3 regions of the Kitasatospora sp. NBC_01560 genome follow, and region 1 is predicted to be linked to each of the others. Evidence: riboswitches for the same ligand, from Rfam matches in the RefSeq annotation. Region 1 holds a riboswitch; each other region holds the start of a gene.
What was found. A riboswitch is a leader RNA that binds a small molecule or an ion and turns the genes downstream of it on or off. The one in region 1 is predicted to bind cyclic di-AMP.
Positions count from the first base shown of each region.

Region 2: it holds a riboswitch for cyclic di-AMP, as region 1 does, so the genes downstream of both, OH807_RS08785 (transglycosylase family protein) here and OH807_RS19730 (M23 family metallopeptidase) in region 1, are expected to answer to the same signal.
Region 3: it holds a riboswitch for cyclic di-AMP, as region 1 does, so the genes downstream of both, OH807_RS08025 (peptidoglycan DD-metalloendopeptidase family protein) here and OH807_RS19730 (M23 family metallopeptidase) in region 1, are expected to answer to the same signal.

Region 1 is NZ_CP109364.1:4,518,630-4,528,890, forward strand. Features, by position in the region: gene OH807_RS19705 (hypothetical protein) at 215-1,378, shown strand; gene OH807_RS19710 (class I SAM-dependent methyltransferase) at 1,375-2,139, opposite strand; gene OH807_RS19715 (sensor domain-containing protein) at 2,273-2,986, opposite strand; gene OH807_RS19720 (GNAT family N-acetyltransferase) at 3,094-3,684, opposite strand; gene OH807_RS19725 (hypothetical protein) at 3,727-4,659, shown strand; gene OH807_RS19730 (M23 family metallopeptidase) at 4,713-5,570, opposite strand; cyclic di-AMP (ydaO/yuaA leader) riboswitch at 5,583-5,741, opposite strand; gene OH807_RS19735 (YiaA/YiaB family inner membrane protein) at 5,987-6,277, shown strand; gene OH807_RS19740 (alpha/beta fold hydrolase) at 6,393-7,220, shown strand; gene OH807_RS19745 (TetR/AcrR family transcriptional regulator) at 7,299-7,868, shown strand; tRNA gene OH807_RS19750 (tRNA-Ile) at 7,969-8,042, opposite strand; gene OH807_RS19755 (SpoIIE family protein phosphatase) at 8,236-10,261, shown strand, end outside.
Region 2 is NZ_CP109364.1:2,125,460-2,135,720, forward strand. Features, by position in the region: gene OH807_RS08765 (ATP-binding protein) at 1-381, shown strand, start outside; gene OH807_RS08770 (DUF397 domain-containing protein) at 739-993, opposite strand; gene OH807_RS08775 (hypothetical protein) at 1,506-2,426, shown strand; gene OH807_RS08780 (hypothetical protein) at 2,508-4,670, opposite strand; cyclic di-AMP (ydaO/yuaA leader) riboswitch at 5,033-5,217, shown strand; gene OH807_RS08785 (transglycosylase family protein) at 5,209-6,495, shown strand; gene OH807_RS08790 (hypothetical protein) at 6,658-6,858, shown strand; gene OH807_RS08795 (LacI family DNA-binding transcriptional regulator) at 6,918-7,937, opposite strand; gene OH807_RS08800 (glycoside hydrolase family 13 protein) at 7,963-9,663, opposite strand; gene OH807_RS08805 (sugar ABC transporter permease) at 9,730-10,261, opposite strand, start outside.
Region 3 is NZ_CP109364.1:1,942,896-1,953,156, forward strand. Features, by position in the region: gene OH807_RS07990 (amidohydrolase family protein) at 1-298, opposite strand, end outside; gene OH807_RS07995 (alanine racemase) at 298-1,611, opposite strand; gene OH807_RS08000 (sugar kinase) at 1,740-2,933, shown strand; gene OH807_RS08005 (IclR family transcriptional regulator) at 2,930-3,682, shown strand; gene OH807_RS08010 (RidA family protein) at 3,794-4,201, shown strand; gene OH807_RS08015 (MFS transporter) at 4,347-5,612, opposite strand; gene OH807_RS08020 (DUF2470 domain-containing protein) at 5,883-6,602, shown strand; gene OH807_RS08025 (peptidoglycan DD-metalloendopeptidase family protein) at 6,867-7,862, opposite strand; cyclic di-AMP (ydaO/yuaA leader) riboswitch at 7,868-8,025, opposite strand; gene OH807_RS08030 (MFS transporter) at 8,336-9,889, shown strand; gene purB (adenylosuccinate lyase) at 9,897-10,261, opposite strand, start outside.

The sequences.
Region 1 (10,261 bases):
AGGGCCGGCGCGGAGGAGCAGCCCACGGGCTGTCTGCATGTCCGGGGCCTTCACCGGGCCCTTCCCCCTCCCCACGACCCACGGCCCACGCCCGGCCCCCGGGTGGCCGCCCCCGGCCCGGCCGACGGCCCCGGCGGGCGTTCCGGGCGGCCGCTTCCGGCGCTAGAGTCGGCCCGGATCCGGAGCGGAGCGGTACGGGCACAGGGGGTACGCGATGGCGAGGACGACCCGGCGGGGCGGGGGCGGTGCGGCCGTACGCGCGGTGCAGCGCGGAGCGGCCCTGGCACTGCCCGGGGTGGGGGTGCTCGGGCTACTGCTGTTCTCGCTCGGCCGCGCGCACGTCTGGCAGGCGCTCGGCGGCGGCCTGGTGGTGGCCGCGGCCTCGGTCGTGCTGGGCGGCGCGCTGGGGTTCCTGTTCGGGGTGCCGCGGGTGCGCGGTACCGGCCCGGACGGCGACGCGCACGGCTCGTACGCGCCGAACACCAATCTGGAACAGGTGTCGGACTGGCTGACCAAGGTGCTGCTGGGCGTGGGGCTGACCCAGCTCGGCTCGCTGGGCGAGCGGCTGCACCAGCTGGGCTCCGCGCTGGCGCCGGCGCTGGGCGGCGAGGAGGGCACGGTGCCGTTCGCGGCAGCGCTCGTCCTCTACTTCCTGGTGTCCGGCTTCCTGGCCGGCTGGCTGGTGACCAGGCTGGCCCTCCCCCAGGTGCTCTCCGACGCGGACCGGGCCCTGGACCTCTTCCTCGCCGGCCAGGACCGCGACCGCAAGGGCGACAAGGTGGGTGCGGACGACCTGCGGGTGCGGGCGATGCAGCACCTGGGCCTGCTGGGCGGCAGCGCGGAACGGGCCGACGAGCTGGCCGGCCAGCTGCCCCCGAGCACCGCGTCCGGACCGGAGAGCGTGGTGGCCGAGGTCCGCTCGACGGCGCGGCGCTCGGCGCTCACCGCGGAGCAGGTCCGCGCGCTCTTCGCGGACGGCTCCGAGGGGCGCCGGATCCAGGCGCTGGCCCTGATGCAGGGCGACCCGGCGCTCGCCGACCTCGCGAGCGTGCTGGAGGCGATCGAGCGGCCGCGCTCGGGCTTCGAGCAGTACCACGCGCTGCTGGCCGCCCGCGGGCTGCTCTCCCGGCTGCCGGCCGCCGAGGCGCAGCGGCTGCGCGAGGCGGTGGCCGGCCGGCTGATGGCCCCGGACGGCATCCCCTACGGCTCGGACCGGAGCTGGCTGGCGGAGAAGATACTGTCCCGGCTGGAGGTGCCGGTCCTCCCTCCGCAGGTCGTCCTGCCGCAGCAGACCGGCCCGGCCGGCGCGCCGCAGCAGGCCCGACCGGAACAGCCGGCCCAGCAGGGACATCAGGAACAGCAGGAACAGCAGGCCTAGGCCGGGGGGCGGCCGGCGCGTTCGGCGGCGGCCCGGCGGCGGTGGTCGGCCGCGCGCAGCACGAGGACGCGCCGGGGGCGGTCGGCCCCGACGGCCGGCAGCCGGCGGATCTCGCTGGCGATCCGGCGCTCGCCGAGGGCGTGCCGCAGCGCGTCGAGGTGGGAGCAGCGCCGGCCGGCGCCGTCGTTCAGCGGGTGGACGCGCACCTCGCCGTCCGGGGCGGTGACCCGGACCAGTTCGGTCAGCGCGGCCAGCTGCCGGTCGGGGCCGAACAGTTCGGGGTAGGCGAAGATCAGGTACCCGCTGAGGGTGAGCGCGAAAGTCCCGTCGGCGAACGGCAGCCGGGGCAGCGCGGCGGCCACGTACTGCTGCGGGTGGGCCGCGGTGTCGGCGGCGAACAGCCGGCGGGCCCGGTCCCAGCTGCGCAGGTAGCGGTCGTCCGGGCGGTGCCGCGGCGCGGGGTAGAGGTGGGGGCGGGCGGCCATCGCGGCGGCCATCGACGCACGGGCGGCCAGCGCCCGGGCGGTGGTCTCGGCGGTGGGCCGGGCGTACGCCGGGTCGGTGGCGATCACCCGGCAGCCCAGTTCGCGGGCCTCGGCGGCCAGGCCGGCCGCGCCGCCGGGGCAGTCGAGCAGCGGCCCGGGGAGGGCGGCGAGCTGGGCGCGGGTCAGGCCGAAGAACCCGCAGTACTCGTCGAGCGGGCGGGAGGTGACCAGGACCCCGGCGGCGCCGGGGTCGGTGCGGCTGGTGCGGTCGGTCACCCGGCCATCGGAACACGGGCCGGCCCCGCGCGCATCCGGGGCGTCCGGGTGCGGGCGGGGCCGGTGGGACCGGGTGGGGTGGGGTCGGATCGGGTGGGGCCGGGTCGGATGGGGCCGGTGGGGCCGGGTCGGGTCAGCGGCCGAGCAGGCCCCGGACGGCGAGCCGGTTGACGTTGGTCAGGCCGCGGACCAGCTGCGGGGTGAGGAAGACGAACAGCAGCCCGAGCAACGACACCCCGGCGATCTGCAGCGGCGACTGGATGAAGTAGACGTGCTCGACGCCGTGGCTGTCGTAGAAGTCGAACAGCTGGAGGCCCGGCCACCCGACGTACGTCGGGTACACCCAGTGGTAGACCGGGTAGAGCGCGAGCGTCCAGCCGATCAGCAGGAAGACCAGCGAGACCGAGAAGCTGAGCACCGCCCAGGGGAACATCACCACCTGGTACAGCACGGCCTTCCAGCCCGCCGCGTCCGCCAGCCGGGCGGTGCACCGGCCCCAGGCCCCGGGCCGCACCACCCGGACCGGCGCCGGGCCGGGCACCTCCAGTGCCAGCATGCCGGCGGCCCGCGCCCGCTCCAGCCGGCCGAAACCGCGGGACGCGGCGGTCAGGCCCGCCAGCACCGGCAGGCCCAGCACCGTGAGGAAGGTGCCCAGGCCGAGGCAGAACAGGGTGACGGCGAGGGCGAAGCCCGCGAGGGCGACCGGCAGCCCGGTGAGCGCGAAGCCCAGCTCCCGGTAGAAGTAGGAGGAGAACGGCGCCCGCCAGGCGTACGGCGGCTCCTGGGTACGAAGGGCACCGTCGTGGCGGTCGTACTCGCTGGGCAGCGTGCTCTGGCTGGTGCTCATGGCCGGCCTCGGTCCTCGGTCTCTGTGGTGCGGTCGGGCTGATGTGCCAACCCTGTCAAAGCCGCCGCCCGGCGGACATCCGGCTCCCCGGCGAACGGGGGGTGGGGTTAACCCCCCGCTCCGGCGGCCCGGCCGGTGCCCGGCCACTCGTCGGCGAGCAGTGCGTACTGGAAGGAGTCGTGCCACGCCCCGCGCAGGTACACCTCGTGCCGCACCCGGCCCTCCAGCGCGAAGCCGGCCCGGGTGAGCACCCGGGTGGAGGCCGCGTTCGCCACGTCCACCCGGGCGGCCAAGCGGTGCACGCCGAGCTGCCCGAACGCGAAGTCGCAGAGCAGCCCGGTGATCTCGCCCGCGTAGCCGCGGCCCCAGGTGTCGGGCCGCAGCGCGTAGCCGAGCAGGGCGGAGCGGTGGCTGCCGAGGGTGAGGGCGGCGCTGCCGATCGGGGTGGCGTCCGCCGGGTCGTCCGCGTCGGCGAGCCGGGTGACGGCGAGCCGGTAGACCGTCCGTTCGTCCCGGAGCGCCTCCTCCAGGTACTGCTCGATCTGGTCCGCGCACTCCTCCCGGTCGTGCGGTTCGAACGGCAGGTACCGGGTGGCCTCCGGATCGCCGAAGACGGCGTGCAGCGCGTCGGTGTCCGCCGGCGTCAGGTGGAACTCGCGGATGGCCAGGCGGGGGCCGGTGAGGCGGACGGGGACCATGCCTGCCGACCCTACCCGGGCTTTCCGGTTACCGTACGTGACATGGAAGAAGAAGACCTGCGGCTCGCCCCGCGCACCAAGGCCGCCGAACTGCTCGCCTGGGCGGAGGCCGGGGGCCGCGCGCCGGTGGCCGACGCCGCGGTGCGGGCGGTGCTGGCGCTGCTGGAGCTGGGCGAGGGCAGGATGCACGACGGCTGGCCGGAACTGACCTCGAACGCCGTGGAGCACCTGCTGTACGAGCGGCTCCACCTGTACGTCCAGCCCGCGCCGGAGCAGGACCCGGCGGCGTACGGCGAGGCGGTGCGGCTGCTGATCGACCACCAGCGGGCGGCGAAGCGGCTGAACGCCAAGCGGCAGGAGCGGCTGCACGCCGAGGCCGAGTGGCAGGGCGAGGTGGCCGCCGGGCTGCTCCGCCGGGCCGACCTGGTGACCTGGCCCCGGCTGTACACCCTGCTGCTGCGCGCGGACGGCGTGGACGTCACCGACGAGGCGGCGGTGCGGGAGTGGCTGGCGGCGTTCCGGGAGCTGCCCGAGGAGGACCGGCGGGCCGCGTACGGGGCTCCGGCGGCGGCCGGGCTGCTCGACGAGCCGGACGACAGGGGCTGGGGCGAGGGCTGGATGATCTCGGTCGGGATGGCCACCGACGGGGCCCGGCGGCTGCTGGAGCAGGGGCTGATGCGGCGCAGCTACCGCAATCTGGCGGAGCTGACGGCGCTGGGCCGGCCGATGCCGGACGAGCTGGCGGGGGACTTCGGGGCGTTCGAGGAGGCGGCGGCCCGGGCGGCAGTGGAGCTGTTCGGGGAGTGGACGGTGCCGGGGCTGCCGCGGTTGCTGGTGGCGGAGTTCCCCGACCTGGCGCCGGAGCCGGGCCAGGAGGAGATCGACGCGTACCTGGCGGGCCTGCCGGAGGATCCGTCCGAGGAGCAGTGGGAGGACCTGCCCGAGGAGCTGTGGGCCGGGCTGCCCGCGGAGTAGACGCGCAGGTGCCCCCCGGCCGCCGCGGCGGCCGGGGGGCACCTGCGGCGTGGTCAGGGGGTGATGCCGCGCTGCTCGAACCAGGTCTCCGGGTCGACCGGGGCGCCGCCGCCGGGGCGGACCTCCAGGTGCAGGTGCGGGCCGGTGACGTTGCCGGTGGCGCCGACCTTGCCGAGCTGCTGGCCGGGGACGACCTTGCCGGAGCCCTTGATGATCGAGGAGAGGTGGCAGTACCAGATCTCGGTGCCGTCGGGCAGCGTCTCGACGATCCGGTAGCCGTAGGAGCCGGCCCAGCCGGCCGAGGTGACGGTGCCCTGGCCGACCGCGTACACCGGGGTGCCGGTGTCGGCGGCGAAGTCCAGGCCGGTGTGCAGGTGGGCCCAGTACGAGGCGCTCTGGCCGTAGTGGGCGGAGAGGTTGTAGTCGCGCACCGGGAGGTTGATGGCGGCGAGCTTGGCCTTCTCAGCCTCCTGGGCGGCCTTCTCGGCCTCCTGCTGCTGGGCGGCGCGCTTGGCCTCGGCCTCCTTGGCGGCCTGGACGCGGGCGCCCTCCTCGGCGGCGGTGCGCTGGCTGTCGGCCTGCTGCTGGATCCGGGCGGCGAGCGCGAGGCCGGGGTCGGCGGAGAGCGCGACCGGGGTCTCGTCCGGGGCCTCGACGGCGGGGGCGGCGGCCGGGGTCGCGGAGGCGAAGCCGGTGGCGCCCAGGGTGGCGGCGACGGCGGTGACGCCGAGCAGCGGCGCCGTCCCGCGGGTCTGACGCGGCATCCGGTGCCGGTTGGTCTCGGCGGCCGGCGGGGCGGCCTCGTCGGGTCCGCCGTACTCGCCCGGGTGTGCGGGCGGCCACGGGTGGTCGAGCAGCTGGGTGCCGGCGGAGGAGCCGGGCAGATGTGCCGGAGAGTGCGACGACGCCACGGAGGCGCGCTCCTTTCCTTCCTTCGCGCCTACCGGGTTAGCTGACGGGTTCGGAGCAGGAAGGTCTCCTACGGCTGGGCCTGGGCCCGGCCGATTCACCCCAAGGAACGTGGTTCCCCGGCTCCCTGGCCTGCCCGGAGGCCGGCCGGCGGGATTAGGCGACGGCGCACGGTGCCGTCTGGGTACGGCGTTGCGGACCGCGCTGCGTTATCAAACGTTAATCCTAGGAGCCCCTGATTCCAAGCCATCCGTTCGGGACACCCGGATACAGCCCGGACCTTACGCGACCGGATGGGCGTTTTGGGGCGGTTCGCAACAACTGACACTACCGAACGTGACAGTACGTCAACGAACGGCCCCCCATCTGAGTACTTCTACTCATGTGCGACCCCGGCCGGCGCGGCCATCCTGGCGCCATGAACGCTCCGATGCAGTCCCGCACCACGGCCGCGTACTACATCCAGGCCGTGCTCTCCTTCGCCCTCTCCGCCGGCGCCCTCGCGATCGGCATCGCCTACCTCCCGGTGGGCGGCTGGACCAGGGCCTTCCTCGGGATCGGCCTGCTGTACACCGTCACCTCCTCGTTCACCCTGGCCAAGGTGGTCCGCGACAGGCAGGAGACCAACGAGATCGTCACCCGGGTGGACCAGGCCCGGCTGGAGAAGCTGCTGGCCGAGCACGACCCGTTCAAGGTGGAGGGGGTCTGACGGCCGCCGGGGCCACAGCACCGATAGCTTGACAGCTAAGGCTATTAGCCTTAGCTTTATGGCTATCGGCAGCACCCGCCGATAGCCCGAGTTCCGGCGGACCCAGGAGGCCCCCATGTCCGGCACCACCGCCCCCACCACCCAGTACCTCGACGTCACCGGCGGCCGGATCGCCTACGACGACACCGAGCAGGGCGACGGCGCCCCCGTCGTCCTGCTCCCCGGAATGCTGGACAGCCGGACCGCCTACCGGCACCTCCGCCCGCTGCTGACCGCCGCCGGCCGCCGGGTGATCACCATGGACCTGCGCGGCTTCGGCGAGTCCTCGATCGCCTGGGACGACTACTCCCCGGCCGCGATCGCCACCGACGTCCTCGCCCTGCTCGACCACCTCGGCATCGAGCGGGCCGTCCTGGCCGGCAACTCCTACACCGGCGCCACCGTCGTCAAGCTCGCCGGGGACGCACCCGGGCGGGTCGCCGGGATCGTCCTGCTCGACGCCTTCGTCGAGAACCTGCCGCCGAACGCCCTGCAGCGCGCGATGTTCGCCGCGATGGGCGTGCTGCTGGTGCACTCCCCCGCCTTCTGGGGCCTCTACCACCGGAAGATGGCCTACCCCGGCCCCAAGCCGGCCGACTTCGACGCCTACGTGGACGGGCTGGTCGCCGCACTGCGCACCCCCGGCCGCAAGGCCGCGACCCGCGGCTACGTCCGCGGGGAGTCCGCCCCCGAGGGCTGGACCGCCGCCGTGACCTGCCCGGCGCTGGTCCTGATGGGCAGCAAGGACCCCGACTTCCCCCGGCCCGAGCTGGTCGCCGACCGGCAGGCCGCCGCGCTGCGCGCCCGCAAGGTGATGATCGAGGGCGCGGGCCACTACCCGATGGCCGACCACCCGCAGGCCACCGCCGACGCGCTGCTGCCCTTCCTCGCCGAACTGGCCTGAGCACCACCGCCGGCCGCACCGGCCCCGCGCCTCGCCCCTCGCCCCCGCCCCCGCCCCGCCTCCAGGGAGACCGCCCCCATGCCCCGCGTAGGACTCACCCCGGCCCAGGTCGTCGGACACGCCCTCACCCTCATCGACGAGCAGGGCCCCGAGGCCCTCACCCTGGCCGCCGTCGCCGCGCGGGCCGGAGTGGCCACGCCCTCGCTCTACAAGCACGTCAGCGGCGGCCTCGCCGAACTGCGCCGGCTGATCGCCGTCCGGGTCACCGAGGAGTTGGCCGACCGGCTCGCCGAAGCCGCCCTCGGCCGCGGCGGGGACGACGCCGTCGCCGCCCTCCTGCGCGCCTACCACGCGTACGCCACCGAGTACCCGCACCGCTACAGCGCGCTCCCGCAGGCCCCGCAGCCGGACGACGACCTGACCCGGGCGGCCGCACGGCTGGTCGGCGTGATCATCGCGGTGCTGCGCGAGTACGGCCTCGACGGGTCGGAGGCCGTCCACGCCGCCCGTGCCGTCCGCTCGGTGGCGCACGGCTTCGCCTCGCTCTCCACCGGCGGCGCCTTCCAGCTCGCGGAGGACCTCGGCGACACCCAGGACCGGCTGATCGGCATGCTCACCGGCGGCCTCCGGCACTGGCCGGGGCGCTGACCCCGGCAGCGGGCCGGAGCGGGGAAGCACCGGCCCGGGAAGCAGCCGGGCGGGAAACAGCAGGGCCCGGAGCGGGATCGCTCCGGGCCCTGCGACGCGGTGGGCCTAACAGGACTTGAACCTGTGGCCTCTTCCTTATCAGGGAAGCGCTCTAACCGTCTGAGCTATAGGCCCGCACCGAGAGGAGATTCTACTCGACCCGCGGGCGCTCTCGCCCCGCCGGGCGGCAGGGCGGCCGCGAGCCGCCCGACGCCGGTCCCGGTGCACCGGCTGGGTCACCGTTCACCGGCCTGAGAAATAAGGTATGAAGAATTGAGTGTCCGATCAGGCGCCACCCGCACCAGGCACCGGAAAGGCCGGGGATCCCATGGACCTGACCTCGCCGTGGCTTCCCCCCTCCGAGGACGAGAGCCGGACGCCGCGGAGCAGCCCCACCGCGCGCAGTGCCATGCGGTGCGTCCGCTTATTGCTCGCCTGCACCAGCGCCGCCGAGCTCCTCGGCACCGTCCTCGCCGAGGGCCCGCACTGGATCACCGGCGAGGGCTCCGCGCTCTACCTGCTGGACCAGGCCGGAATGCTCCGGCTCACCGCCTCGCACGGCCTGCCCGACTGGGCCCACGAGCGCTACGGCGTGGTCGACCCGGCGAGCGAACTGCCCGCCGCGATGGCGCTCCGACTGCGGCGGCCCTACCTGCTCAGCCCCGAGCGCACCAGCGTCGACTACCCCAACCGGAACGCCGGGATGGGCACCGGCATGGTCGCGATCATCACCCTGCCGATGATCGTCGACGAGCAGCCGATCGGCGTGCTGGCCCTCGCCCTCGCGCACCGGGGCACCGTCCCGCGGCGTGACCTCGACGTCCTGGAGACCCTCGGCGACGCCTGCGCCCACCGGCTCTCCCACCTGCTCGACCACGTGAACGCCGGCGCCCGGGTGCCGCACGGCGTCCGCCCCGGGCCCGGCACCGCCGGCGAGGCCGGCCAGGCCGCCGACCCGGCCGCCGGCCTGGCCCACCCGATGCTCTCGCTCGCCGTCCGCTCCGCCGGGCACGGCGCCTTCGAACGCGACCTCGTCACCGGCGAGACCTACTGGGACGCCCAGGCCTACCGGGTGGTGGACCGGCCGCCGCCGGCCGCGGGCGCGCCGGCCACCGCACCCGACCTGGACCGGCTCGTCCACCCCGAGGACCTGCCGGACGTCCAGGCCGCGCTCGCCGAGGCGCTCGCCACCGGCGGCCCGTACCGGATCACCTACCGGGTGCCGCGTCGCAGCGGCGGCGCGGTGCGGGTCGAGGAGACCGGCGAGGTGATGCTGGACGTGCACCGGCGGCCGGTCCGGATCGCCGGGCTGCTGGCCGACCGGGACCGCGTCCGCGCCCCGGGCGAACGCCCGCCCGCCGACGGGCCGGCCGACTCCCCGGCGGCCGGGGCCCGCTCGGCGCTGCTGCTGGCACTCACCCGGGCGCTGTCCCGCGCGATCACCGTCCGGGACGTCACCACCGCCGTCACCGACATCGCCCGCCCCGCGTTCGGCGCCGCCAGCATCGTGCTCGACCTGGTGGACGAGGGCCGGCTGCTGCCCGTCTCGCACACCGTCTACGGCGGCCCGCGGCGCACCGAGCTGACCCGGCTGGCCGACCTCTCCGAGGGCGTCATGCAGCACGCGCTGGCGCGTTCGGCCCCGCTGTTCAGCGAACCCGGCCGGGCTGGGCGGGCCGGCCGGGCCCCGGACGGCGGCGACGCCCGGCCGACCGGGCCGCTCACCCCGGCCGCCTGGGCGGTGCTGCCGCTGGTCGCCTCCGGCCGGCAGGTCGGCTCCTGCCTGATCACCTTCGCCACCGAGCGGTCCTTCGGCCGCGAGGACCGCACGCTGTACTCGGCCTTCGCCGGCGTCCTCGCACAGTCCCTGGAACGCGCCCGCCTCTACGACACCCACCACCACCGGGCCACCGAGCTGCAGCGCGCCATGCTGCCGCGCACGCTGCCCCGGCTGCCGGGGATCGCCAGCGCCGCCCGCTACCTGCCCAGCACCGAGGGCATGCAGATCGGCGGCGACTGGTACGACCTGCTCCGGCTGCCGGACGGGCGGATCGGCCTGGTGATCGGCGACGTCCAGGGCCACAACGCCGAGGCCACCGCCGTCATGGGCCAGCTGCGCAGCGCCCTGCGGGCGTACGCCACCGACGGGCACGACCCGGCGGCCACCCTGGCCCGGACCGGGCGGCTGCTCTCCGGGCTGGACACCGACCTCTTCGCCACCTGCCTCTACCTCACGCTGGACCCGGCCGACGGCACCCTGCGGGCCGCCCGCGCCGGGCACCCCGCGCCGGTCCGGATCACCACCGACGCCAAGGCGGTCGAGCTGGAGCTGCCGGGCGGCCCGCCGCTGGGGG
Region 2 (10,261 bases), 2.4 Mb from region 1:
GTGGCCTCGGAGCTGGTGACCAACGCCCTGCGGCACGCGATCGGTGCGGCCCCGGCGACGGCGGGCGGCGCACTCGGTGACTTCGACTTCCCCGTCCAAGCGACGGCCGACAACCGGCTGCCGATCCGAATAAGCCTGGTGCACCGCGCACCACAGGTGGTGTGTGCGGTGAGCGACCCCAGCAGCACCGGGCCGGTGGCACGGGAGGCCGACTTCGTGGCCGAGTCCGGGCGCGGGCTCCACCTGGTGGATTCGTTCAGCCGCTCCTGGGGCTGGCACCCACTGGGCAGCGGCAAGGTGGTCTGGGCACTGTTCGAGTCGGAGGGCGCCGCGGCGGTCGCGGTGCCGGAGCTCGGCGGCCGGCACCGGCGCTCGGCCTAGCGGCAGGGCGACCAGGCGGCAGGACCGCCGTCCGGAGCGCACCACGACACCCGGACGACCTCGGCAACAGCGGTACCAGCGGCTGCACAGCGGCGGCGATCGGCGACCCACGGGCAGCGGGCACCGGTCGACTCCCCGACCGCGCACCGGCCGACGGGCCACCGCGCCGACGGGCCGGCCCCGCGGACGGACCACAGGATCCACGGACGGACCGGACGTGCGGCAGGGCGTGCGGGCCCCGGAAGCCGTGGGAACGGTGCGGGCCCCGGAAGCCGTGGGAGCCGTGGGAGCAGACATTAAAGGCCGTCGTGGTGTCAGCACCCACGACGGCCCCCCGATGGTGAAGGCGACGGCCGGTCAGACCGCCAGGTGGTCGAACTCCCCGTCCTTGGCGCCCAGCAACAGCGCCGCTATCTCGGCCCGGGTGTAGATCAGCGCCGGACCGTCCGGGAAGCGCGAGTTGCGCATGGCGACGCCGCCCCCCGGAAGGGCGGCGAACTCGACGCAGTTGCCCTGAGAGTTGCTGTGCAGGCTCTTCTGCCAGACCACGTCCCCCAGGTCCGCAGCCGCCATCCCGTTGAACGGGCCGCCCGTGTCGTTCTTGTCGTGCATAGAAATCTCCCGAAGAGCTCCGGAGTGGTCGTCCAGCTCGGCGCCCCGGCCACGGCCGAACGGCTGGGCCGGCCCCGTACCGACCCGGCACAACGCCTCACTTGACGTGATGATAGCTCCAGTGCACGTGCATCAGCACGGGACGTTGCAGGTGCACGGGCCGTTCGCTGCCAAACTGCAACTCTTCACCACTCGGACACCTGACGGTACGTAACCGGACATAGCCGACTGAATCGGCAAGCCGCCGATAACCGCCCGTAGGCGGCCCCCCGCTGAATGTTGATCTTCGAATGCCGGGAGTCGCGCTTTCGTGACCCTCCGTCAGACATTCCCCTTCCTGTGAGACATCTCACGCACGGGGACCGCAACGCGGTTCCCTGTTCGCCGCGTCATAGGAGTTGTCCTGCTTGCGCGGGGATTAGGCAGAATTTGTCCGGTTTTCAGGCAGCCCGCCCGCCCCGGTTCGGCAGCCGACTGCAGGCCGGGCCGCCCGATGTCCTACGATCTCCGCCATGAGCACCGCAGCCATCCCGGGCGCGCCACTGCCCGTCCGCACCCCAGGCTCCCGTGCGCGGGGGCGCCACCGCCGCCCCGAGCGCCCCGAGATCCCGGCCGGATCCCCGGCCCTGGTGCTCGCGGTGCCCGCGACCGCCGGACCGGAGTCCCGCTCCGTCGTCGAGGAACTCCTCTCGATCGTCCGCAGCGAGCAGAACGGCGTGCAGACCGCCGCCGGCTACCTCCCGGGCGAGGCGGGCGAGGGCTGGTCCGCCGGTGAGGAGCGCACCGTCGCCGAACTCCTGGCGCACGCCGCCGAAGCCGGCCTGCCCACGCCGGTCGTCGTCCCGCTCGTCCCCGGCCCGCACGGCTTCCTGGGCGGACTGCACACCCTCGCCGCCGAGTACGGCGCCCACGTCACCGACGTGCTGGGCCCGCACCCGCTGCTGGCCGAGGCCGTCCACGTCCGGCTCTCCGAGGCCGGGCTGGCCCGCGCCGACCGCGCCCGCCTGTTCGCCATCGCCACCGCCGCGGACGGCGTGGTCCTGACCACCGTCGGCGGCCAGGACGCGGCCGACGCCGCCGGGATCACCGGCATGCTGCTGGCCGCCCGGCTGGCCGTGCCGGTCGTCGCCGCCGCGCTCGACGTACCCGGCTCGGTCGCCACGGCCGTCGCCCACCTCAAGGACATGGGCGCCCGGAACCCGGCGCTGGCCCCGCTGGTGATCGGCCCGGAGGCGGACTCCGAGCTGCTCGCCACGGCCGCCGAGGAGGCCGGCTGCCCGTCGGCCGCCCCGCTGGGCGCGTACCCGACGGTGGGGCAGCTGATCGCCTCCACCTACCTCGCGGTGCTGCCCGCCTTCGACCCCGAGGCGCTCGGCGACGACGACGCCGAGGCCGCCGGCGAGCCCGGCGGCGGCCGGCACGCCGCCCAGTAGCGAACGCCCGCAGACCGTACCGAGGGGCCCGGAACGCATCCGTTCCGGGCCCCTCGCGGCCGTCGACCGCCGCCGCGGCCCTCAGGCCCTGCCGTCGAGCCGGGCGGTGGGCGCGGCGGCGTCCTTGAGCCGCAGTGCGGGCAGCTGGACGGGGCGGGACTGCGCGGCGAACGAGGCCAGCGGCACGCTGCTCGCGTTCCACTGCGGCTGCGCGGTGCCGCCGGCCTCGGCCCGGCGCACCTGGAGCACCTCGGACTGCCCGGCCCGGCGCAGCAGGATGTTCTTCGGCGGCGCGGACTCCGGGTCGATCCAGAGCTCGTTACCGCCGAACTCGCAGTCCAGCACCAGCACGTCGTCCGGCCGGCCGTCGGGGGTGGCGCGGAAGGCGAACCCGGCCCGCCGGTGGCCGGTGAACCGGCTGCGGCCGAAGGTGACGCTCTCCCCCTCCAGTTCGTGCCGGGCGGTGGAGACGGCGAAGTCGCTCTTCCCCGCGCAGTCGATCAGCAGGCCGTCGAAGACGGTGCCCTTCTCCCGGCCGAGCGCGTGCAGCGCCACTCCCCCGCCGGCGTTGCCGTACAGCACGCTCGCGGTGTAGTCGAAGTCGTTGAGGTAGGCGCCGTGCTCGATGCCCCAGCCACCGTTGTGGTAGGCCGCGAACTCGGTGACCACGTGGTGCCGGCGGGCGTTCAGCCAGACGAAGATGCCGTCCTGCAGGTTGTTGTGGGCCAGGCAGCGCTGGAAGGTCCAGACGCCCTCACTGTTCTCCGGCCACTCGAAGCCGGACGCCCCGTTGGCGCCCTGGACGCCGACGGCCACGCAGTCCAGTGCCTTGCCGCCGGTGCCGGCGCCGAGGTTGAAGCCGGTCAGCCGGTAGGCGCGCGGATTGGGCTCCAGCACGGTGCGGGAGGCGACGCAGGACTCGTACACGATGTCGTCGGACGGCTGCTGCGGGGTGCGGGTGTCCAGGGGGCCGTCCCACCAGTAGGCGTCCTCCCAGGTGTCGTGGCTGATGCAGCTGCGGAAGGTGATGCCGTGGCTGGCGTGCGGGACGTACGCGTGGTTGCCGGCGTCGCGGACCACCACCCCCTCGACCACGGTGCCGCGGGTGGTGTCGCCCAGCAGGTGGAAGTGGAGCCCGTAGCGGCCGAGCACCGGGGCGGTGACCGGGGTGCTGCCGTCCGGCCCCTTCCAGCTCTCCCCGGTCGCGGCGCGCGGCCCGACCCAGCGCAGCGCCGCGTGCCGGACGTCGGCGCGGCGGGTGCTGGTGAGGTGGACGTGGGTGCGGCCCCCGGCGCTGCCCTCGATCCGGACGCTGCGGGTCAGGTTGAGCACCTCGGCGCCGACGGTGACGCCCCCTCCGGCCGCGACCCGGGGGTGGGCGTACCTCAGCGGGGCCTCCAGGGTGACGGTGGATCCGCTGACGGAGCGGACGACGGCCAGGTCGTAGCGGGTGGCGAAGCCGTCCTCGTCGGGCGGGCCGGTCGGGGTGACGGCCAGTTCGTCGCCGGGCTGCCAACCGGCGGGTGCGGCGGCCAGGCTGACGGCGGTGTCGCCGGGCAGCAGAGCGCCGGCTGCCCGCACCCAGGCCGTACGGGCGGCGCCGTCCAGCCGCAGGTACCCGGTGCCGGTGACCCAGAGGCCGACGTCGGTGTCGACCACCTTCATGCCGTCGCCGTGGAACCGCTTCTCGTCGACGGACGGGAAGCGCAGGGTGTGCACGGCGGCGCCGTCGGGGGCGAGGGCGAGCGTCCCGCGGATCTCGACGTTGCCCGCCGAGGCGAGCGTGACGGTGCGGTCGGCGGCGAAGACGAGGGCGCCGGTCGGCTCGACGAGCAGCGAGGCGACGGTGGCATCGGTGTCGAGCAGCACCTGGTCGGCGATCCGGACGGCGCTCTGCGGGCCGGGCACCCGGCCGCCCCAGCCGGCCGGGTCGGACCACCGGCGGCCGCCCCGGCCGACGGTGGGGGCGGCGCCGGGCTGGCCGGTCGCGGGGGCGGCACCCTCCGCGGTGCCCTCCGCAGCGCTCTCCGCGGTGACCGGCGCGGTGACCGGCGCGGTGGCGGACGGCCCGGTGGCGGGCGCTCCGCCGTGGAGCATCCCCGTCCCGTCCGCACCGGCCCCGCCGGCCGGCAGGGGGCCGCCCACGGCCGCGACGGGCTCGGCCGGGCCGCCCAGCGAGCGGCGCAGCGCCTCCTCGCCGCCGACCGCCGCGAAGACCGTCCCGACGGCGAGCCAGCGCAGCATCGTCCTGCGGCGTAAGGGAGTTATGGGCTCTTCGGGCGGGATGTCCGCTCTGCGGGGTTTTGCCCGGCGATGCGCTCCGCGCGGCCGGTGCGGCGGCCGGCCGGCGTCCGGCTCCTCGTCCATGGCCATCGTTGCGTAGCCCTCCCCCCGGGCGGCTGCATCGGTCCCGACTCTCTGAAGCATAGGCAGTTGCTGTGAAGCCGACGGGCGTTGCGCGAAAACGGTCATTTCTGATCATGGTGGACAGCCTTTCAGCAGGGCATCCGCAAACCGTGACGGTCGTCACACATGTTTGCGGTTTGAACTTGAGTCTGCTTAACGTGCTCCCCGTTCGTGGCCACACGGACCCAGCTCATCCGCAACGCCGAGTCCTGCCGTCGGTTGCGCTGGCAGCGCAGAAACGCACCACGGCAGGAGCGGGGGAACCACAGGTAAGTCGCCCGGACCGGTCCACGACCGGTTCAGGGCTAGGGGTGAAGCCGCGTCCACAGCGCGGCCGGGCAACTCCAGCCCGAATCCGACAGCTCACCTCGCAGGCGTGGGAGAGGACCGCACCTTCATGCTGCCCACCAACGGCACCCGCCTGTCCGGCCGCACCCGCCGCGTGATCGCCGCCCTCGGCGTCGCCGGCGTCGGTCTCACCATTCCCTGCCTGACCACCGGCACCGCCTCCGCGGCCTCCGTCGCCACCTGGGACAAGGTCGCCCAGTGCGAGAGCACCGGCAACTGGAGCATCAACACCGGCAACGGCTTCTACGGCGGCCTTCAGTTCACCAACAGCACCTGGGCCGAGTTCGGCGGCACCGCGTTCGCGGCCCGCGCCGACCTCGCCACCAAGGACCAGCAGATAGCGATCGCCGAGAAGGTGCTCGCCGTCCAGGGCCCCGGCGCCTGGCCCGTCTGCTCCGTCCAGGCGGGCCTGACCAAGGGCGGCACCCCGGCCGCCGTGGACACCACCACGGCCGCCAAGCCCGCCGCGCAGACCCCGGCCCCGGCCGCCAAGCCGCAGACCCAGGCGCCCGCCGCCAAGCCGGCCGCCCCGAAGGCCGACCCGGCCCCGTCCACCGACTCCGCCAAGCCGCAGGGCGGCCAGAACCGGTCGCAGAACTGGCAGGACAAGGCCGGCTCCGACGACTACACCGTGGTCGCCGGCGACTGGCTCTCCGCCATCGCCGACAAGAACAACGTCCAGGGCGGCTGGGAGCGGCTGTACGAGCTCAACCGCTCCACCCTGGCCGACGGCCCGCACGTCATCTACCCGGGCCAGCACCTGAGCCTCGGTGACCACGGCAAGACCCGTGCCTCGGACGAGTCCGGCAAGAACTTCGACTGGTTCAACCGCTCCTCCGGCACCTCGGGCCAGGCCGCCGCCGGTACCGCCACGGCCGCCAAGCCGGCCGCGCAGACCCAGGCCCCGGCCGCCAAGCCGGCCGCCGAGACCCAGGCGCCCGCCCAGGCCGCCACCGGCAGCATGGCCGCCGCGGTCTCCTTCGCCCAGTCGAAGGTCGGCCAGGCGTACGTCTACGGCGGCACCAGCGACGGCGGCTGGGACTGCTCCGGCCTGACCCAGGCCGCGCTGCGCGCCGCGGGCATCTCCGTCCCGCGCGTCGCCGCCGACCAGGCCGCCGCCAGCACCCACGTGTCGCTGGACTCCCTCAAGGCGGGCGACCTGCTGTTCTGGTCCAACAACGGCCAGGACTCCGGCGTCTACCACGTCGCGCTCTACATCGGCGACGGCAAGTACGTCGAGGCCGCCAACCCGAGCTCGGGCGTGCGGATCCAGACCGTCGCCAACTGGGCGCCGGACTTCGCCGGCCGGGTCTGACCCGGTACCGCACCGGGCGCGCACCGGTAGCCCGAAGCCCCCGGGGAGAGTCCGCTCGCTCCCCGGGGGCTTCGGCCTGCCCGCCCGCCGCGCCGGGCCCGGCCGTGGTCAAACCGGCGCCGGCGGGGCATCCTGCTGCTTCGCACCCGAGAAGGAGTCCCCATGGCCCAGGTCACCGTCACGCTCGACGCCAATCTCGCCATCGACGTGATGATGCTCTCCGGTACCAAGAACCCGCAGGACGCCGTCGAGCTGGTCCTGCGCGACTACCTGGCCCGCGGCCGGCGCACCGGGGCCCGGACCGGCGACGCCGGCGACGGGCAGCGGGCGGCACAGGAGCGCCCGGCCGTCCAGGAGGGCTGAGCGGGCACGCGAAAGGGGCCCGGGGAGCGGAACACTCCCCGGGCCCCGGTCGTACCCGGTCAGCGGGCGCAGGCGCCCGTGGAACCGCGCATCACCAGCTCCGGCTGGAACATGAACTCGCCGCGCTGGGCGGCGTTCCCGCCGACCTCCTCCAGCAGCGCATCGACGGCCGCGGTGGCCATCGCCTCCACCGGCTGACGGATCGTGGTCAGCGGCGGCTCGGTGAACGCTATCAACGGCGAGTCGTCGAAGCCGACCACCGAGACGTCCTGCGGGACGCTCAGGCCGCGCTGACGGACCGCACGTATCGCGCCGAGTGCCATCATGTCGCTGCCGCAGACGATCGCCGTGCAGCCCTTGTCGAGCAGCGCCCCGGCCGCCGCGTGCCCGCCCTCCACGCTGAACAGCGTGTGGTGGACGAGCTCCTGGGCCTCCTCCTCGCTCCGGCCCAGCACCTCGTGCATGGCCGCGGTGAAGCCCTCGATCTTCCGCAGCACCGGCACGTACCGGCGCTGCCCGACGGCCAGGCCGATCCGCTCGTGGCCGAGTTCGGCCAGGTGCTGGACGGCCATCCACATCGCGGACCGGTCGTCCGGCGAGATGAACGGCGCGTCGATCTTCCCGCTGAAGCCGTTGATCAGCACGAACGGCACCTGCCGGCCGGTCAGCCGGGCGTACCGGTCGTGGTCGGCGGTGGTGTCGGCGTGCAGCCCGGAGACGAACACGATGCCCGCCACCCCCCGGTCCACCAGCATCTCCACCAGTTCGTCCTCGGTGGAGCCGCCGGGCGTCTGCGTGCAGAGCACCGGCGTGAAGCCGTGCCGGCTCAGCACCTGCTCGATCACCTGGGCCAGCGCGGGGAAGATCGGGTTGCTCAGCTCCGGGGTGATCAGCCCGATCAGACCCGCGCTGCGCTGGCGCAGCCGGGTCGGACGCTCGTAGCCGAGCACGTCCAGCGCCGCCAGCACGGTCTGCCGGGTGGCGGCGGAAACGTTCGCCTTGCCGTTGAGTACGCGGGAGACGGTGGCTTCGCTGACCCCCGCCTGAGCCGCGATGTCTGAGAGTCGCGCCGTAGTCACGGTCCCAGAGCCTATTGCAACCACGTCAGACCGCCCACCAGTCGGTGCTGTCCGGAGCGAGCACGGTCTCGCCGCCGTCCACCACGGCGTCCGCCGAGGAGAGCAGCAGGCGGCCGGGCGCGGGTATCCGGACCGGCTCGGCCGTGGTGTTCACGGTGCAGACGAAGGAGCCGCGGCGGAACAGCAGGGTGCCCTCGGGGCCGTCCAGCCACTCGACGGCCTCGCCGGCGCCGAGGTCCGGCTGTGCCCGGCGGACGGCCAGCGCGCTGCGGTACAGCTCCAGGGTGGAGGTCGGGTCGCCGGTCTGCGCCTCGACGCTCAGCCGGGCCCACTCGGCGGGCTGCGGCAGCCAGCTCGGGCCGCCGGCGGCCGGGCCGAAGCCGTACGGGGCCTCGCTGCCGGACCACGGGATCGGCACCCGGCAGCCGTCGCGGTAGCCGTCCTGGCCGGCCTTGCGGAAGAACGACGGGTCCTGGCGGACCTCGTCGGGCAGGTCGGTGACGTCCGGCAGGCCGAGCTCCTCGCCCTGGTAGAGGTAGGCGGAGCCGGGCAGCGCGAGCATCAGCAGGGTGGCGGCGCGGGCGCGGCGCAGGCCGAGCGCGCGGTCGCCGGCGGTGCGGATCTGGGTGCCGAGGCCGGGCGGGTTGGCGAACCGGGTGGCGTGCCGGGTGACGTCGTGGTTGGAGAGCACCCAGGTGGTGGGGGCCTCCACCGGGCGCATCGAGTCGAGCGAGAGGTCGATCACCCCGCGCAGCTCGGCGGCGTCCCAGGAGGTGCCCAGGTACTGGAAGTTGAAGGCCTGGTGCAGCTCGTCGGGGCGGACGTAGTTGGCGGTGCGCTGCACGGTCGGGGTCCACGCCTCGGCGACGCCGATCCGCCGGCCCGGGTACTCGTCCAGGATCCGCCGCCAGCTGCGGTAGATCTCGTGGACGCCGTCCTGGTCGAAGAACGGCATGACGTCGTTGCCGAGCAGCTTGAGCTGGTCGCCGCCGCCGAGGTCGGGCAGGCCGGGGGCCTTGACCAGGCCGTGGGCGACGTCGATCCGGAAGCCGTCGACGCCCATGTCCAGCCAGAACCGCAGGATCGAGCGGAACTCGTCGGCGACGGCCGGGCTGTCCCAGTTGAAGTCGGGCTGCTCGGGGGCGAACAGGTGCAGGTACCAGTCGCCGGGGGTGCCGTCCGGGTCCTCGGTGCGGGTCCAGGCCGGGCCGCCGAAGATGGACTCCCAGTCGTTGGGCGGCAGTTCGCCGTTCTCGCCCTTGCCGGGACGGAAGTGGTAGCGCTCGCGCAGCGGGGACGCAGGACCCTCGCGCAGGGCACGCTGGAACCACTCGTGCTGGTCCGAGGAGTGGTTGGGGACGAGGTCCACGATGATCCGCAGGCCGAGGCCGTGGGCGTCCCGGATCAGGCCGTCGGCGTCCAGCAGGGTGCCGAACATCGGGTCCACCGCGCGGTAGTCGGCGACGTCGTACCCGGCGTCGGCCTGCGGCGAGGCGTAGAAGGGCGAGAGCCAGACCGCGTCCACGCCGAGGTCGCGCAGGTAGGGCAGCCGGCTGCGGATGCCGGGCAGGTCGCCCATGCCGTCGCCGTTGGAGTCGGCGAAGCTGCGCGGGTACACCTGGTAGATGACCGCGTCCCGCCACCAGTCTCTGGACGCGCCGGCGCCGGCCTCGTGAGCGGTGGCGTCGGCGGCGGGCCGGGAGGTGTCGGCCAGGTTCTGGGTCATGGACGGTATCCCTTGGGGACTAGGCGGTGAGCGGAACAGCGGTCGGGCCGGCGGTCGGGCCGGCGGTCAGGACTTCGAGGCGCCGGCGGTCAGGCCGGTCACCAGGTGACGCTGCACCAGGTAGAAGAGGACCGAGGACGGGATCGCGATCAGCACGGCGGTCGCGGCCATCAGGTTCCACTGGGCGTCGTGCTCGCTGACGAAGGTCTGCAGACCGACGGCGAGGGTGTACTTGTCGGAGCTGAGCATGAAGGTGGAGGCGAAGGCCACCTCGGCCCAGGCGGTGAGGAACGAGTAGAACGCGGCCACCGCCAGGCCCGGACGGGCGAGCGGCAGCACCAGCCGCCAGAAGGTGCCGAGCGGGGTGAGCCCGTCGACCCGGCCGGCCTCGTCGATCTCCACCGGGATGGTGTCGAAGTAGCCCTTGAGCAGCCAGGCGCAGTACGGGACGGTGGTGGTCGAGTAGACCAGGATCAGGCCGAGGTAGCTGTCCAGCAGGTCGAGCTCGGAGAGGATCGTGTACATCGGCACGATCAGCACCGCGATCGGGAACATCTGGGTGACCAGCAGCGACCACATCAGCGGCCGGTGGCCGGGG
Region 3 (10,261 bases), 2.6 Mb from region 1:
AGGTGACGCCCTGGGTGACCTTGGCGGGGTGCTCGGGTTCGAGGAGCAGGGCGAGATCGGAGTGGGCGTGCAGGTCGATGAACCCCGGGGCCAGCACCAGCCCGTCGGCGTCGACCACCCGGGCGGCGCCGAGGCCCGGGCCGATCCCGGCGATCAGGCCCCGTTCGATCCGGACGTCGGCGCGGTACCGGTCCGCGCCGGTGCCGTCGACGACGGTGGCGCCCCTGAAGACAATTGGTGCCCCGGCACCGGCCTCCGTTCCGGCTCCGCCCGCCGCGCCCGCACCACCCCCGGCCATCAGAAGAACGTCCTGACCAGGCCGGTGACCTTCGGCTCCGCCGCCGAGGCGTCGTCCAGCACCGGGATCAGCGCCCACTTGTCGAAGGCGGTGCACGGGTGCGAGACGCCGAGCCGCAGCACGGCGCCGACGGGGGCGAGGTCACCCGCGTCGCGCAGGAAGGCATGCTGGTCGTTGAGTGCGCCGATCCGCGCCGCGGTGCCCGTCAGCTCGGCTCCGCCGCGCACGAGCTGCGGTTCGGGCAGGCCCTCGTCGAAGGGCAGGTCGCGCTTGCCGGCGTCGAGCAGGGCGAGCTGCGGCTCCGGCCGGGAGACGACCCGGGCCCAGCCGTGCAACGCGCTGCGGAACGGTGTCGCGCCGGTGCCGCGGGCGAGCGGCGAGATGCCCCGGTAGAACCCGTCGTCGTGGGCGAGGTACGCGCCGGAGCGCAGCACGACGGCGGCATCCGGCAGGGCGGACAGCTCCTCCGTCACCAGGTCGAAGTAGGCGCTGCCGCCGGCGGTGACCACCGGCGGCGCCGCGTCGGAGTAGGCGGTGGCGAGCCGCCCGTGCAGGTCCGCGAGGTCGCGCAGGTAGCCGCGGACGGTGGCGAGCCCCTGCTCCCCGGCGTCGTGCGCGAGGGCGCCCTCGTACCCGGCGATGCCGGCCAACCGCAGGGTGGGCGCGCGCAGCACCGCGGCGGCCACCTCGACCGCGGCGTCGACGCTGCGGGCGCCGGTCCGCCCGCCGGGCCCGCCCAGTTCGACCAGGACCTCGACGGGGCGCCCGGCCCCGGCCGCGCGCAGCGCCTCGTCCATCAGCCGGACGCTCTCGGTGCAGTCCACCCAGGAGGTGAAGCCGAAGGCCGGGTCGGCGGCGAGTTCGGCGGCGAGCCAGCCGAGCCCGGCCGGGTCGATCAGGGTGTTGGCGAGCAGGATGCGCTGCACGCCGAAGGCCCGCCCGACCCGGACCTGCGGCAGGTTGGCCAGCGTGATGCCGTGACTGCCGGCCTCCAGCTGCGCCTGCCAGAGCGCGGGCGCCATCGTGGTCTTGCCGTGCGGGGCGAGTGCGACGCCGGCCTCGGCGCACCAGCGGGCCATGGTGCGGAGGTTGTGGTCGAGGGCGGCGGCGTCCAGGGTGAGCAGCGGGGTGCCGAACCCGGCGAGGGCCGGTCCGGTGGCGAGGTAGTCGCGGACGCTGAGGCCCCAGGCGGCGGGCGGCAGCGCCTTGAACCGCCAGTCGAGTACTTCGTCCGCGAGGGCCGCCACCTTGTCGGGGTCGATCCCCGGGCCGGTGCCGGTGCTGGCGAAGGTGCCTGCGAAGGTCTGGTCCACCGTCTTCCTCCTTGTGCTGTTGCAACATGCGCAACGAGGGTTGCACATGCTGGCGTCACGGTTCTAGCATCGGCGCCGGACCAAGGTCAACGGAACGGTTCGGCAGCCGCACACGAGGAGCCCCACAGATGCCCCGACAGGACCGCGCCGCGAGCCCGGGCACCGCGAACCCGGGCGTTCCGCCCCTGGGCAGCCCGGCCGTGGGGGGCGCAGCCGCCCAGGGCCCGGCCGCGGTCTGCGTGGGCGAGTCGATGGCGGTGCTGCTGCCGGACCGCCCGGGCCCGCTGGAGTCGGTGGAGCGGTTCAGCCTCTCGGCCGGGGGGGCCGAGTCGAACGTGGCGGGCGCGCTGACCGCACTCGGCGTGCCGAGCGCGTGGATCAGCCGGGTCGGTGACGACGGCTTCGGCCGCCGGCTGGTCGCCGAGGTGGCCGCGCGCGGGGTCGACGTCTCGGCGGTCGCGGTCGACCAGCACCGTCCGACCGGGCTCTACCTCAAGGAGGTCGGCGGCAGCACGGGCAGCCGCCACGACCTCGGGCCCGGACGCAGCCGGCTGCACTACCACCGCCGCGGCTCGGCCGCCGCCGCGCTCTCCCCCGCCCTGCTGGCCGATCCGAACGCCGCCCGGCTGCTGGCCGGCGCCCGGCTGCTGCACCTGTCGGGCATCACCGCCGCCCTCTCCGACGACTGCCTGGCCCTGCTGCGCGCCCTGCTGGCCGACCGCCGCGCGGGCCGGCTGGTCAGCTTCGATCTCAACTGGCGCCCGGCCCTGTGGCGCGACCGCGACCCGTCCGTGCTGCCGCCGCTGCTGGACGCCGCCGACCTGCTGCTGCTCGGCGCGGACGAGGCCGAGGCCGCCTTCGGCACCGGGGATCCGCTGGAGCTGCGCCGCCGCTTCCCCTCCCCGGCGACGGTCGTGGTCAAGGACGCCGCCCGGACGGTCACCGCGCTGGAGCGGCACGGCGCCGGCGTGACCGAGCCGGCCCTGGTGGTGGAGGTGGTCGAGGCGACCGGTGCGGGCGACGCCTTCGCCGCGGGCTACCTCGCGGCCACCCTGCGCGGTCTCGACCAGCGCCGCCGGCTCCGGCTCGGCCACCTCAGCGCCGCCTGCGCGCTGACCGCGCACGGGGACCAGGCCGAACTACCGCCGGCGCCGGTGGTCGACGCCCTGCTGGCGGCCTCCGCCGAGGACTGGGCGGCCACCCGGGTGTCGGCGGATGGCATCGTGTCTCCCGTACTGCCCGCGGCCGCGGGCGGCGACGCCCGCCCCCGCCCTGCCGCGGACCCTCGACCGGCCCCCTCCCCGGCCCTTGGAGCACCATGAGCCAGACCGTCACCCGCGCCCTGCGCATCCTCGCCGAGCTCGGTGAGGGCGAGCGCTCGCTGGACCAGCTCGCCGAGGTGCTCGGCGTCCACAAGACCACGGTGCTGCGGCTGCTCCAGAGCCTCGAAGAGGAACGTTTCGTCTACCGGGACCCTGCCTACCGCTACCACCTGGGCGCCGGCCTCTTCGCCCTCTCCGGCCTCGCGCTGGAGCAGCGCGGCGTCCGCCGGATCGCCGCCCCGCACCTCGCCGAGCTCAACGCCGCCACCGGCCAGACCGTGCACCTGGCCGCGTACGAGGGCGGCGAGGTGGTCTACATCGACAAGTACGACTCGCGGCACCCGGTGCGGATGTACTCACGGATCGGGCTGCGCGCGGCCCTGCACAGTGCGGCCGTCTCCAAGGTGCTGCTGGCCGACCTGCCGCCGGCCGAGCGCCGCCGCGTGGTGGCCGGCATCGACTTCACCCCGCACACCCCCCGCACGCTGACCACCCCCGAGGCGCTGCTCGGCGAGCTGGAGAAGGTCGCCGCCCAGGGCTGGGCCCAGGACCACGCCGAGCACGAGGCCTTCATCAACTGCGTGGCCGCACCGATCCGGGACGCAAGCGGCCGGGTCGTCGCGGCCGCCTCGATCTCCGTCCCGGACGTCGTCCTCCCGTACGAGCAGGTGCTGGAGCTGCTGCCGCAGTTGCTCGCCGCCGCCCGGGCGGTCTCCGCCGACTGCGGGCAGCGGCCCCCGGCCGGCTGACCCCGCCGGGGGCCGCTGCCCGGGCCGGACACCCACGGCCGGCCCGGCCCTTCCGCTCCCACCGAGTCCCACCGAGTCCCACTCCCACCGAGTCCCCTGCCGAGGAAGCCCATGAGCGACAAGACCGAGATCCGCACCGACAACGCCCCCGCCCCGGCGTGGATGTTCTCCCAGGGCGTCCGCAAGGGCCCGATCCTCCAGGTCTCCGGCCAGGGCCCGCAGGACCCGGCCACCGGCGAGTACCTGCACCACGGCGACGTGAAGGCGCAGACCCGGCGGACGCTGGAGAACGTCAAGGCGATCGTGGAGGCCGGCGGCGCGACCGTCGAGGACGTCGTGATGTTCCGCGTCTACCTCACCAAGCGGTCCGACTTCCCGCTGATGAACGAGGTCTACGCCGCGTTCATCGACGAGAACATCAAGCCGGGCGGCGTGAAGCCCTGCCGCACCACGATCTTCGTGGAGCTGCCGCAGGAGCCGATGCTGGTCGAGATCGACGCGCAGGCCGTGATCGGCTGACCGACCGGTCCCCTGAGCGACCGGTCCCCGTCGACCGGTCCTGGCGGACCGGCCCGCGGGCCGGGCAGCCCGACGGCACCGAGGGCCCGGACGCGAACCGTCCGGGCCCTCCCGCGTCACCGCCCGTCCGGCGCGGCGCGGCCGGTCACCGCCCCGCGGCCACCGACTCACCGGCCGGCTCCCCGACCGGAGCCCCGCCCCGCGCCACGACCTTGCCGCCGCCGGCGGCGGCGTCACCAGCACCGCCGTCGGTCGTGGCGGTGACGCCCGAACGCCGGTCCAGCGCACCGGAGAAGAGCGCCACCCCGAGGGCGAGCGCGGCCATCAGCCCGCCCACCCAGTTGGGCGCGTCGTACCCGAGGCCGCCCGAGATGACCAGCCCGCCGATCCAGGCGGCGAGCGCGTTGCCCAGGTTGAACGCCGCGATGTTGGCCGCCGAGGCCAGCGTCGGCGCGCCCGAGGCCTGGTCCATCACCCGCTTCTGCAGCGGCGCGACGGTCGCGAAGCCGAACACCCCGATCAGCGGGATGGTGGCGATCGCCCCCGCCTTGCTGTGCGCGGCGAAGGTGAAGGCGAACAGCAGCACCGCCAGCACCGCGAGGATCACGTACAGGCTGCGCATCAGCGCGCGGTCGGCGAACCAGCCGCCGAGCAGGTTGCCGACGAAGAGGCCGACGCCGAACAGGAAGAGCAGCCAGGTGACGCTGGAGTCGGCGAAGCCGGCCAGCTCGGTCATCATCGGCGTGATGTAGGTGAACATCGCGAAGATGCCGCCCCAGCCGAGCACCGTCATGGTGAGCGCCAGCCAGATCTGCGGGCGGCGGAAGACGGCCAGTTCGGGGCCGAGCCGGGTGTCCTCGGCCCGCGCCCGGACCGGCACCAGCGCGGCGATCCCGGCGAAGCCGACGACGCCGAGCGCCGCGACCACGTAGAAGGTGGAACGCCAGCCGAAGTGCTGGCCGAGCAGGGTGCCCATCGGGACGCCGAGCACGTTGGCGGCGGTGAGCCCGGTGAACATCAGGGCGATGGCGCCGGCCCGCTTGTGCGGGGCGACCAGACCGGCGGCGACCACCGAACCGATGCCGAAGAAGGCACCGTGCGCGAAGGCCGCGAGTACCCGGCCGACGAGCAGCAGGCCGAAGGCGGGGGCGACGGCGGAGACCAGGTTGCCGGCGATGAACAGGCCCATCAGCATCAGCAGCATCCCCTTGCGGGGGATCCGGGTGCCCAGGACGGTGAGCAGGGGCCCGCCGACCACCACGCCGAGCGCGTAGCCGGAGATGAGCAGGCCGGCGGTGGGGATGGAGACCGAGAAGTCGCCGGCGACCTCGGGCAGCAGGCCCATGATCACGAACTCGGTGGTACCGATGCCGAAGGCACTGATCGCCAGCGCCAGGAGCGCGAGGGGCATGAGGGAACCGCTTTCCGGAGCGTACAGAGAATGTTGCGCGTGCAACTACCGAGGTCGACCATACGACCGATCGACAGATACTTGCAAGCGCGGACTATCTCCATGCGCAAATCACCGGACCCGGAAGCGCCGTCCGAGTGCCGCGCGAGCCCGCGTCACGCAGGCCCGCACCGCGCGGGCCCGCGACACGGGAGCCCGCGCACCCCGGGCCGCTTGCCCCAGCGGGGCGAAGTCATTAGGTTAGGCTCACCTAACTCACCGGAGGTCGCCATGAGCCCCAGCCCCACCGACGCCGAGGCGCCCGAACCCACCGCCGCCGAACGGGTCTGCAGCCTGCTCGGCGCCACCTCCTCGGTGGTGATCCGCGCCTGCGGCGAGTACCACGAACTCGACACCCCGGTCTCGGTGCACGGCTCCCGGCTGCGGCTCAGCGCCCCGCTCGACGCGCCGCTCACCCTCGCCGTGACGAGGGAACAGGACGGCCTCGCCGTCGTGCTGGACCTCACGGACATCGCGCCCGTCGCCGTCCGCGACCGGGTCCGCGGCCGCCTCACCCTGGCCGGGCGGCTGCACCTCGCCCACCTCGCCGACGACGGGCTCAGCGTGCACCTGCGCCTGCACGTCGCGCACGCCGTCCTCTCCACCCCGTACGGCACGACCGCGCTCACCGGCGCCGACATCTCGCTCGCGCGCCCCGACCCGCTCGCCCGCTACGAGGCCGGCCTGCTCACCCACCTCGCCGACGACCACCCGGACGCGCTCGCCGTGCTCACCCGGCTGCTCGACCCCGCCCTCCTCACCGGGCGGCCCGACGTCCGCCCGCTCGCGCTCGACCGGTACGGCCTGGTGCTGCGCCTGGACCACCCGCACGGCCACCGCGACGTCCGCCTGGTCTTCCCCGAACCGGCCGCGGACGCCGACGAGTTCGGCCACCGGGTGCACCAGCTGCTGACCGCCGCGCACCGCACGCTGCCCGCACACCGCGCCTGAATTCCCGGCCTGTCTGCCCTCCCCGCCGGAAACAAGACCGGAAACGGCACCGGAACCAACAGCGGAAAAGGGCACCGGAGCACCGGCGGAAACGACGGCGGCCGGCCCGGCCCGCGAATCGAAATTCGCGGGCCGGGCCGGCCTGGGCGTGTCCCGCGCCCGTGGTACCGCCGAAGGTGCGGCGATCATCCGGTCGAGCGGTCACCCGACATGACCATCCCGGAGATCGTTCGCCCCGCACCCGGCGGAAGTCCCGACCAGAGGTCAGATGGAGACGCCGTGCGCCCGCAGGTAGGCGATCGGGTCGATGTCCGAGCCGTACTCCGAGCCGGTGCGGATCTCGAAGTGCAGGTGCGGGCCGGTCACGTTGCCGGTCGCGCCGGAGAGGCCGATCTGCTGGCCGGCGGTGACGGTCTGACCGATCTTCACGCCGATCGAGGACAGGTGGGCGTACTCGGCGTACTTGCCGTCGGCCAGCTTGATCTCGACCTCGTTGCCGTAGGCGCCGCCGTTGCCGGCCTTCACCACGGTGCCGGCCGCGACGGCGCGCAGCGGGGTGCCGGTGGAGGCGACGAAGTCGGCACCGGTGTGGTGGCCGGAGGCCCACATCGAGCCGGCCACGCCGTAGGCGGTGCCGAGCTTCGGGTTGGCGACGGGGGCGACGTAGCCGGAGGTGCTGGCCACGGCGGCCGGGGCCGGGGTGGTGGCCGGCGCGGCGGGCTTCGCGGCGGGGGCGGCCGGCTTGACGGCCTGGACCGGCTTCGGGGCGGCGGGCTTGGGGGCCGGCTTCACCGAGTCGTGCGAGGCCTGCGGCTTCGCGGCGGGGGCGGCCGGCTTGGCGGCCTCGGCCGGAGCGGCGGTGCCCAGCGCGAGCTTCTGGCCCGGGTGGATCAGGTTCGGGTTGGCACCGACGACCGAGCGGTTGTGCTCGTACAGCGCCTGCCAGCCACCGTCGACGTTCTTGGCGGCGGCGATCTTCGACAGGGTGTCCCCGCCGACGACCTTGTAGCTCTGCTCGGCAGCGGCGGCGGCCGGGGCGGCGGTCTCGGCGGCCGGCTGCGCGGCGGCGGCCGGGGTGGCGTCGACGCTGGTGGCGCCGGTCCAGGTGCTGGTCTGCGCGGGCTTCGCGGCCGGGGCGGTGTGGGCCTGGGCGCTGATGGTGGTCACCAGCGGGAGGGCGAACGCGGCGCCGGTGACGGCGGTGGCGATACCGATGCGGGCGGCGCGGGGCAGGGCGATACGACGAGCCTGTGCGGGCATGGGGGTTTTCCTCTCCGACGCCTGCGAGGTGAGCTGTCGGGTTCGGGCTGGAGTTGCCCGGCCGCATAGGCGGCTTCACCCCAAGCCGGACCGTGAATTCCGGTCCGGCGACTTACCTTTGGGTCCCCCGCTCCTGCCGTACAGAGTTCGGTTCGTACCACCGGGCAGCGGCAGGACTAGGCGTTCCACCCGGTGGCCACCCGGGCCAATGCCGGGCGGTCGCTGAACTAAAACCCATCCGTCCGGGTGAAGCAATGTCGATCTCTTGAACCCGCAACAAAGGCCCGGAGCACCGTGACGCTCCGAATGATCGGCTGCACGGTATGTGCACAATCGATTCACCGCGCGCCACTGATCCACGACACTCCGCCGATTTCGGTTCCCGTCCGCATTCGGTCGCCTACGGAAAGCCATTCACCGACACACCCCCGGTGAGCCTTGTCACGTGGGCGCCCGGGGCGGACGATCGGGCCGTGGCCACCTCCGAGGCCGGCACCCTGCGGCTGAGCACCGCGCAGGGTCGCTGGGTACTACTGGCGACGGTGCTCGGTTCCAGCATGGCGCTGCTCGACGGCACCGTCGTGAACGTCGCCCTGCCGCGGATCGGCGCCGATCTCGGGGCCCAGCTCGCCGCCCTGCAGTGGACGCTGAACGCCTATCTGCTCACCCTGGCCGGGCTGATCCTGCTCGGCGGCGCGCTCGGCGACCGCTACGGACGGCGCCGGATCTTCCTGCTCGGCGTGGTCTGGTTCGCCGTCGCCTCCGCGGCCTGCGCCGCCGCGCCCACCATCGAGGTGCTGATCGCCTCCCGGGCCGTGCAGGGCATCGGCGGGGCGCTGCTCACACCCGGCTCGCTGGCGATGCTCCAGGCGGTCTTCCACCCTGACGACCGCTCGGCCGCGGTCGGCCTCTGGTCCGGCCTCGGCGGGGTGTCCGCCGCGGTCGGCCCGTTCGTCGGCGGCTGGCTGGTGGACGGTCCGGGCTGGCGGTGGATCTTCCTGCTGAACGTGCCGCTCGCCGCGCTGGTGGTCGCCGTCGCGTCCCGGCACGTGCCGGAGAGCCGGGACGAGAGCGCCACCGGCCGGTTCGACGTGCTGGGCGCCGCACTCGCCGCGCTCGCCCTCGGCGCGGTCACCTACGCACTGACGGCGGCCGGCGGCGGGCTCACCCCCGGGGTCTGGGTGTCGGGGGTGGCCGGGCTGCTGCTCGGCTGGGCCTTCGTCGAGGTCGAGCGCCGCTCCGCGGAGCCGATGCTGCCGCTCGGCCTCTTCTCCTCGCGCCTGTTCACCGCCGTCAACCTGGTCACCCTCTGCGTGTACGCGGCGTTCAGCGGCGTCTTCTTCCTGCTGGTCGTGCAGTTGCAGATCGTCGCGGGCTTCTCCCCGCTGCTGTCCGGGCTGGCGCTGGTGCCGATCACCGTGCTGATGCTGGCGCTCTCCGCCCGGGCCGGCCGGCTCGGCAAGCGGATCGGCCCGCGGCTGCCGCTCACCGTGGGCCCGCTGCTCTGCGCGGCCGGCGTGCTGCTGATGCTGCGGATCGGCCCCGGCGCCTCCTACTGGGTGGACGTGCTGCCGGCCGTCACCGTGATGGGCTGCGGGATGGTCCTGCTGGTCGCCCCGCTGACCGCCACCGTGCTGGCGGCGGTGGAGGTCCGGCACGCGGGCATCGCCAGCGGCGTCAACAACGCCGCCGCCCGCGCGGCCGGCCTGCTGGCGGTCGCCGCCCTGCCCGCACTGGCCGGGCTCAGCGGCGACGCCTACCAGGTGCCGGCCTCGGTGGACGCCGCGTTCCACACCGCGATGCTGATCTGTGCCGGGCTGCTCGTCACCGGCGGGCTGACGGCGGCGGCCACCGTCCGGGGCAACGTCCTGGCCCCCGAGGAACGCCCGGTGGCCGAGCCGGACTGCCGCTACGCGTGCGGCACCAACGCCCCGCCGCTGGACCCGGGCCACGTCGGCACCGGGCACCCCCCGGGAACGGGAGAGGGCCCCGCCACCGGAACGGCAGCGGGGCCCTCGACCGACTGACCCGACGTCAGAGGATGTCGCCCGGGGCGTACTTGGCGGCCTCCGGGTAGGCGGCCGCGACGGCCTCGACCCGGCGGACCACCTCGGCGACCTGCGCACCGGCCGCGCCGGTGAAGGAGAGCCGGTCGGCCAGCAGCGCGTCCAGCGCGGCCCGGTCCAGCGGGATCCGCTCGTCGGCGGCGAGCCGGTCCAGCAGCTCGTTCTCGCGGGCACCGGCCCGCATCGCCAGCGCCGAGGCGACGGCGTGCTCCTTGATGACCTCGTGGCCGGTCTCCCGGCCGACGCCCGCGCGCACCGCGCCCATCAGCACCTTGGTGGTGGCCAGGAACGGCAGGTAGCGGTCCAGCTCGGCCTCGACCACGGCGGGGAACG